2 linked regions of the Aliamphritea hakodatensis genome follow. The protein of the gene in region 2 interacts with the protein of the main gene of each other region in a pairwise test. Links are inferred from orthologs where the notes say so. Each region holds a gene or a part of one and is shown on either strand. Other genes may lie near its edges.

What was found. The genes of interacting proteins can lie anywhere in the genome.
Region 1: the proteins of gyrB (region 2) and gyrA interact in binary tests that used the Escherichia coli proteins (3 or more experiments, as listed by UniProt). The link is inferred for Aliamphritea hakodatensis from one-to-one orthologs.

The regions. Positions count from the first base shown.
Region 1 is NZ_AP025281.1:1,233,480-1,237,365, reverse strand. What follows is about bases 659-3,886. They hold gyrA (DNA gyrase subunit A), read right to left. Parts: upstream 3,502-3,886; coding sequence 859-3,501; downstream 659-858. Other genes in these bases: ubiG (bifunctional 2-polyprenyl-6-hydroxyphenol methylase/3-demethylubiquinol 3-O-methyltransferase UbiG), read left to right, coding at 3,780-3,886; serC (3-phosphoserine/phosphohydroxythreonine transaminase), read right to left, coding at 659-721. Also shown: more of serC, read right to left, coding at 1-658. UniProt on the Escherichia coli protein: A type II topoisomerase that negatively supercoils closed circular double-stranded (ds) DNA in an ATP-dependent manner to maintain chromosomes in an underwound state.
Region 2 is NZ_AP025281.1:3,871-8,298, reverse strand. What follows is about bases 1,317-4,428. They hold gyrB (DNA topoisomerase (ATP-hydrolyzing) subunit B), read right to left. Parts: upstream 4,029-4,428; coding sequence 1,605-4,028; downstream 1,317-1,604. Other genes in these bases: recF (DNA replication/repair protein RecF), read right to left, coding at 4,025-4,428; PCI15_RS00025 (BrxR family helix-turn-helix transcriptional regulator), read left to right, coding at 1,317-1,484. Outside these bases: PCI15_RS00030 (DUF3892 domain-containing protein), read right to left, coding at 1-6; more of PCI15_RS00025, read left to right, coding at 591-1,316. UniProt on the Escherichia coli protein: DNA gyrase negatively supercoils closed circular double-stranded DNA in an ATP-dependent manner to maintain chromosomes in an underwound state.

The DNA of each region.
Region 1 (3,886 bases), 1.2 Mb from region 2 along the record:
TCGGCGGTGTATTCAGCATGGAGTCTGCGTCAGCAATGGCTTTATAGCTGAACAGTGTCGGCGTTTTATCAACAGGGGCCTGCAACAGATCATCGCGAATGATAACAACGGTCAAACCTGCCGGGCCTATATTTTTCTGAGCACCGGCATAAATCATCCCGAAGCGGCTCACATCCACAGGGGCAGACAAAATATTCGACGACATGTCAGCCACCAGCGGCACATCGCCGGTTTCCGGGATGTAGTCAAACTCCACACCGCGGATCGTTTCGTTGGGCGTGTAATGCACATAAGCGGCATCCGGATCAAGCTTAAGCTCATCCTGTGCCGGAACACCGGTAAAGTTCGAATCTTCGGCACTGCCTGCAACGTTAACGTCTATATAACGTCGGGCTTCTTTAATGGCCTTAGACGACCAGTCACCGGTGTTAATATAATCCGCACCTGTTTTAGTGCCCATTAAATTCATCGGAATCATGCTGAACTGGCTGGTTGCCCCACCCTGCATAAACAGTACCTGATAGTTATCAGGAATATCCATCAGGTCACGCAAATCCTGCTCAGCCTTCTTCGCCACCCCAACATACTCAGGGCTGCGGTGACTCATTTCCATTACCGACAGCCCCATTCCCTGCCAGTCAAGTAATTCTGTTTGCGCCCGAAGCAGAACATCTTCAGGCAATGCCGCCGGACCGGCGCTGAAATTAAATTTGCGTGTCATGGTCATGATTACAATTCTTTACACTGTTTCCGAAGGATCTTCTCTGAGACCTTTTAAGGGCCTTTACGGCCTCATTGTTAAGTATCTGCCTAAAATAAAATGTGCGGCTTAAGCCGCACATTTTGATCTGTCAGATATTATGCTTCATCGTTCTCAGACGAATCAGCCGGTGCATCCGTTGCCGGCTCGGTATCAGCAACCGCTTCACCGTCACCCGCAGCATCCTGCACCTCACCTTCAAGCTCATCACTCTCAGGCTCGTCAATACGCGCAATACCGACCAGGCTTTCATCTTCAGCAATCCGGATAACACGTACGCCCTGTGTATTCCGGCCCAGCACTGAAATTTCATCACTGCGGGTCCGCACCAGCGTACCTTTATCACTGATCAGCATGACGTCATCGCCTTCAAACATCTGCACTGCACCGGCCAGATCACCGTTTCGCTCAGTACACTGCATAGCAATAACACCCTGACCGCCACGACCATACGTCGGGAAGTCATCAACCAGCGTCTGCTTACCAAAGCCATTGATACTGGTTGTCAGAATCCGGCCACCTTCCTGAGGAATGATCAGGGCAATGACATGAGCCTCATCGGCAAGTTTAATACCACGGACACCACGGGCTGTACGTCCCATCGGACGCACATCACCTTCTGCAAAGCGAATAGACTTACCCTGGTTGGACATTAGCATTACTTCAGCGGTGCCATCGGTAATTGCAGCCCCCACCAGAGAGTCACCCTCATCCAGTGCAAGCGCAATCAGACCGGAAGAACGCGGACGGGAGAAGTTCTCCAGCGGCGTTTTCTTAACGGTACCCGCAGCAGTTGCCATGAACACATAGTGATCATCTGCGTATTCATTCACCGGCAGAATCGTGGTAATCCGCTCACCTTCAGATAAAGGCAGGATATTCACCACCGGGCGACCACGGGCGGCGCGGCTTGCCGGCGGAATTTCATAGACTTTCAGCCAGTAAACCTTGCCGAAGTTGGTAAAGCATAAAATCGTATCGTGGGTGCTGGCGATCAGCAGCTTTTCAACGAAATCTTCATCTTTAACCGCTGTTGCAGATTTACCCTTACCACCCCGGCGCTGGGCCTGATACATCGTCAGTGGCTGGGTTTTGGCATAACCACCGTGAGAAATGGTTACAACCATATCTTCTTCAGTGATCAGATCAGCAACGGTCAGATCTTGCTGGGATGCTGTGATTTCAGTGCGGCGCTCATCACCGTATTCCTCAACAATTGCTTCAAGCTCTTCACGGATAACTTCCATCAGACGCTCGGCGCTGTTCAGAATTTCCAGCAACTCAGCAATTTTTTCCAGCAGCTCACGGTATTCGCCGATCAGCTTGTCATGTTCAAGCCCGGTCAGACGGTGTAAACGCAATTCCAGAATTGCCTGCGCCTGTACCGGTGACAGGAAGTACTGACCGTCGCGCATACCATACTGAGGTTCCAGATCTTCCGGACGACAGGCGTTTTCACCGGCACGCTCCAGCATGGCTGTTACATCACCCAGCTCCCAGGAGCTTGCCAGCAGGCGTTCTTTAGCTTCCGCGGGGGTCGGCGAGCTCTTAATCAGCTCAATGATCGGATCAATGTTCGCCAGCGCAATCGCCAGACCTTCAAGGATATGTCCACGCTCACGGGCTTTACGTAACTCGTAAACCGTACGGCGGGTAACAACTTCACGGCGGTGGCGAACGAAGCACTCAAGGATCGACTTCAGATCCAGCGTACGCGGCTGACCATCAACCAGCGCAACCATGTTGATACCGAACACATTCTGCAGCTGAGTCTGGGCGAACAGGTTATTAACAATAACTTCTGCCACTTCACCACGGCGCAACTCAATCACGATCCGCATGCCGTCCTTATCGGACTCATCACGCAGTTCGGTTATACCTTCAAGTTTCTTTTCTTTTACCAGCTCAGCGATCTTTTCAATCAGCCGGGCTTTGTTCACCTGATACGGAATTTCAGTAAAGATGATCGACTCTTTACCGTTCTTCTCGTTTTCTTCAATATGGTGTTTGGCACGGATATAGATACGTCCACGCCCGGTACGGTAAGCCTGCAGGATTCCGGCACGGCCATTAATAATGGCACCGGTCGGGAAATCAGGCCCCGGAATAAATTCCATCAGCTCATCAATGGACAGATCCGGATTATCGATCAGCGCAATACAGCCACGAACTACTTCGGACAGGCTGTGTGGCGGAATATTTGTCGCCATACCCACCGCGATACCTGCAGAACCGTTAACCAGCAGGGCCGGCACACGGGTCGGTAAGACTTCCGGTATCTGTTCGGTTCCGTCATAGTTCGGAACGAAATCTACGGTTTCTTTGTCCAGGTCCGCCAGTAAGTCATGGGAAATTTTCGCCATGCGTATTTCGGTATAACGCATTGCCGCCGCCGAGTCGCCGTCAACGGAACCAAAGTTCCCCTGACCATCAACCAGCATATAGCGCATGGAGAACGGCTGTGCCATCCGTACAATGGTGTCATATACCGCACTGTCACCATGGGGATGGTATTTACCGATTACATCACCAACCACACGGGCAGACTTTTTATATGCTTTATTCCAGTCATTACCCAGTTCGCTCATGGCAAACAGCACCCGACGATGCACCGGTTTCAGGCCATCACGGACATCAGGTAAGGCACGTCCCACGATTACACTCATGGCGTAATCAAGATACGACTGCTTCAGTTCATCTTCGATGTTAACTGGCAGAATTTCTCTGGCTAAATCACCCATAATAGCTTTGGCTATCCTTGAATCAGACTGCTGAGAATTAATGGATCAGAGTATACAGCTACACCCCTGATCAGAACCGCCGAAGTATACCATAAATATGCAGCAATAATCCCGCAAAATTAAGACCTTGAGCCATACCTGATCGCTCTGTTCTTTACAATGTATTTCTGTAGTTTTTTAAGGCTCCCTGCGCCTCACAGAGAAAGCTTTTTGTATTCATCCTGACTGCAATGCTAAAATCCCCGCCAATATTTTTTAACCGACGGTCAGCCACGACTATGAGCGACACAAACAACCAGCACTCCGCGAATATCGATCCTGAAGAGATCGCTAAATTCGAAGAACTTGCCAGCCGGTGGTGGGATAAAGAAAGCGAATTCAAACC
Region 2 (4,428 bases):
AGACATTGCTTCACTTCACTTAGAAATGAAAATCAAAGTGCTATCGCGGAAGGGAGCGCCAATGGGTACGTACTTGTTCCCAACGTCCAAAGCGAAAGCGAGGATAAGTAGTGACACGCACAACTTTAAGCTTTTTCATAAAAGCACCTCTTTCTTTTGATTAAGAGGTTCTTGTAAAGCAAAGCAACAAAAGTTAATCTGGAAGTGTATCGCTTCGTATAACTCTTGGGGCTGTAGACCTCTGTTATACAACCCTCCAAAAGCATTCCTACATGCTTTTGGTTGCCTTACTAAGGGTATCTAGCATCCTACTGCTAGTTACCCTAACTTACTCTCTATTACCCTTCTTCATTACTTCTCCAAACACCACTATATGGTGTAATAATCTGCCTAAACACACTAGATATAGATCGAGTATAATTCCGCTCAAAAAATATGCAACCATATTTGAAAACAAACACGTGTAGTATACCACACCAATGCGTATCGATTACAACACGCATTCACATATCATTATGATACGCATATTGCTTAAAAGTATACCTAATGTATAATTTGAACCTCTAACAATAAGTAAAGATGCAACTATCATGGATACATCTCTTAGCTATCTAGAGCTACAGAATATTGCCGGAAACAAGGCTGAAAGGCTGGCATACATAGACTTTAAGGTGCACTTCACAGGATCTATCAAGCGCAATGATCTCAATATTGCATTCGGATTAGCCGACGCTTCAGCCTCACGACTACTCTCTGACTACATAAAGCTAAGACCGAAAAACCTTTATCGAGACCCTTCACGAAAAGTGAACGTCATTACTGAATCTTTTCAGCCCTTGATCAATATAGATCCAGTGGTGGCATTAGGTATGCTTTCTCATGGTTTTAATAAAAACAAGCTAATCGATAACCCAGTACTGCCTTATGCCCGAATTGGCGCATTAACGAATGTATTGGAAAGGGAAGATGTTGCTAAGATAACTCGTGCGATGTTCAACGCTTCAGCGATTGAGTGCCACTATATCTCTAGCAATAGCAACAACCACAAGAAACGTGAAATTTTACCATTGAGCCTTTTATTTGATGGCCGCTACTGGATATTTCGAGGCTATCAACGCTGCGAGCAACGTCCTGACAAGTTTAAAAACTTCAACTTCAGTCGGACTACATTAATTAATGAACTAGACGTTGAAAACAAGCAGAAACCACATGAGTCTTTGGCTGCTGATAGTGCGTGGAATGAAAAAATTCCACTAGTCTTAACTCTGCATCCGAATTTAACTGAAGATCAAAGGAAGTCCGTACGAAAAGACTTCGGCATGTCAGCTGACAGTAATGAGCTAATACTAACTGAACGTGCAGCATTACTGTGGATATTGAAACGCCGCTGGTTCATTGATACTAGAGAAAAAACTACAACTGAAAATAACGAATACTATAACTTCTATCTGAAGAATCGAGAAATGTGTCTTTCTCATGTATAAATCTTCATATAAAAAAGCAGCCATAAGGCTGCTTTTTTAGTTTTCGTTTCATTCTAAATGAGACGCCGTTTCACAATTATGAGACAGCATTTCATCTCAAATGAGATTTGACAAAACCCATCAGAAATCCAGGTTGGATACGTTCAGGGCGTTGGTTTCAATGAAGTTCCGGCGTGGTTCCACTTCGTCACCCATCAGGGTGGTGAACAGCTGGTCGGCACCAATGGCATCGTCGATGGTAACCTGCAGCATGCGACGTACTTCCGGATCCATAGTAGTTTCCCACAGCTGATCCGGGTTCATCTCACCCAGACCCTTATAGCGCTGGATGCTATGGCCACGCTTCGACAGGTCCATCAGCCAGTTCAGGCCCTGCGGGAAGTCAGTAGTTTCAAGGGTACGTTCGCCACGCTTGAAGTAAGCAGTTTCTTCCAGCAGGCCGTTCAGGGTGTCGCCCAGCGCGGTCAGCGCTGCGTAGTCCTTCGATTCGAAGAAGGTCTGATCGAACAGATACTGGCTGCTGACGCCGTGCTGTAATACGTTTACTTCTGGCAAGAAAGTACCTTCATGCTCTTTATCTTCGTGTGCACCGCTGGTGTATACGTCACCGCCATCCAGTGTGTCACCCAGGCCGTCACAGACCTGATCAATCCATTCAGATACCTTCTGGTCATCACGCATGTCCGCCACTTCCAGACGCGGCGTATACACCATCTGGCGCAGGATCGGCTCAGGATACACCCGGGATAGGCGGGCAATCATACGGTCGACGTTACGATACTGGGATACGATGTCTTCCAGTGCGGTGCCGGTAATGCCCGGCGCATCGGCGTTAACGTGCATAGAAGCACCGTCCATCGCGCCCTGCAAGAGATAGTTATCCAGTGCATCGTCGTCTTTAAGGTACTGTTCCTGCTTACCTTTTTTGATCTTATACAGCGGCGGCTGGGCAATATAGACATGGCCACGCTCAATGATCTCAGGCATCTGACGGAAGAAGAAAGTCAGCAGCAGGGTACGGATGTGCGAACCATCCACGTCGGCATCGGTCATGATGATAATCTGGTGATAACGCAGCTTATCGGCGCTGAATTCTTCCCGACCAATACCCGTACCCAGTGCAGTGATCAGGGTACCGACTTCGGCAGAGGTCAGCATCTTGTCAAAACGGGCCTTCTCAACGTTCAGGATTTTACCCTTCAGCGGCAGAATGGCCTGGGTTTTACGGTTACGGCCCTGCTTGGCTGATCCGCCAGCGGAGTCACCCTCCACCAGGTAAATTTCAGACAGTGCCGGGTCTTTTTCCTGGCAGTCCGCCAGTTTTCCGGGCAGGCCGGCGATATCCAGTGCACCTTTACGGCGGGTCATTTCACGGGCTTTACGCGCCGCTTCACGGGCCCGGGCCGCATCGATCATCTTGGTAACAACGGCTTTGGCGTCCTGCGGGTTTTCCTGCAGGAAGTCGTTCAGCAGTTCATACATTGCCTGCTCAACCGCGGTTTTCACCTCGGATGAAACCAGTTTGTCCTTGGTCTGAGAAGAGAACTTCGGATCTGGCACTTTAACCGAGATAATGGCCGTCAGACCTTCACGGCAGTCATCACCAGTGGTGCTGGTTTTGCCGGTTTTGTTCAGCTTTTCGCTTTCAATGTAGGTGTTCAGACCACGGGTCAGCGCAGTACGGAAACCCGATAAGTGAGTACCGCCATCACGCTGTGGAATGTTGTTGGTAAAGCAGTGAATGCTTTCCTGGAAACTGTCATTCCACTGCATGGCCACTTCCACACCCACACCGTTTTCATGGGTGGTGTTAAAGTGGAACATTTTGTTGATCGGAGACTTGTTGTTATTCAGGAATTCAACGAAGGATCCCAGACCGCCTTCATAGGCAAACAGTTCTTCATCACCGGAACGCTCGTCTATCAGACGAATAGCCACGCCGGAGTTCAGGAACGACAGCTCACGTAAACGCTTGGCCAGCAGGTCAAATTTGAATTCGATGTTCTTGAAGGTGTCTTCAGATGGCCAGAAACGGCACAGCGTACCTGATGTGTCTGTCTGGCCAACAACCTTCAGCGGCTCGTCAGGCTCACCGTGACGGTAAGTTTGTTCATGCACGTCACCGTTACGGCGGATGGTCAGCTTCAGCTTGGAAGACAGGGCGTTTACAACGGATACACCTACACCGTGCAGGCCACCGGATACCTTATAAGAGTTGTCATCAAACTTACCACCGGCGTGCAGCACGGTCATGATAACTTCAGCGGCAGAAACACCTTCTTCTTCGTGGATATCTGTCGGAATACCCCGGCCGTTATCCGATACACTGACGCTCTCATCAGCATGGATAATGACCTTGATTTCACTGCAGTAGCCGGCCAGTGCTTCATCGATGGAGTTATCCACGATTTCAAACACCATGTGGTGCAGGCCGCTACCGTCATCGGTATCGCCGATATACATACCCGGGCGCTTGCGAACCGCATCAAGGCCCTTTAAGACCTTAATACTGGAAGAATCGTAATCCTGATTTTCGCCGCTCATAAACTCTCCTGATGCTGGGTGACTAATTCACCCTGGTGTATCTCATGGAAACTCACCTGAGTCTCCTGAGACCAAAACTCGCTCAATGTTGTTTTATCCACACAGGTGATAAAACACTGATTACTGGTTTTTTCTAAGTAGCTGCAAAACAACCGGCTGTGCTGCTCGTCCAGTTCGGACGGTAAATCATCAATCAGATAAACACAGGCCCGGCTGTTGAGCTTATAAAATAATGCACCCTGTGCCAGCTTTAATGCGCTGACAACAATCTTCTTCTGGCCCCGGGAAAGCCGTTCTGCAGCATTATGTCCGTCGGCCTTAACCCTCAGGTCAGCCCGCTGCGGCCCGGCACTGGTAAAACCCTGTTTCCGGTCCCGCACTAAATTATCGGCCAGCACGG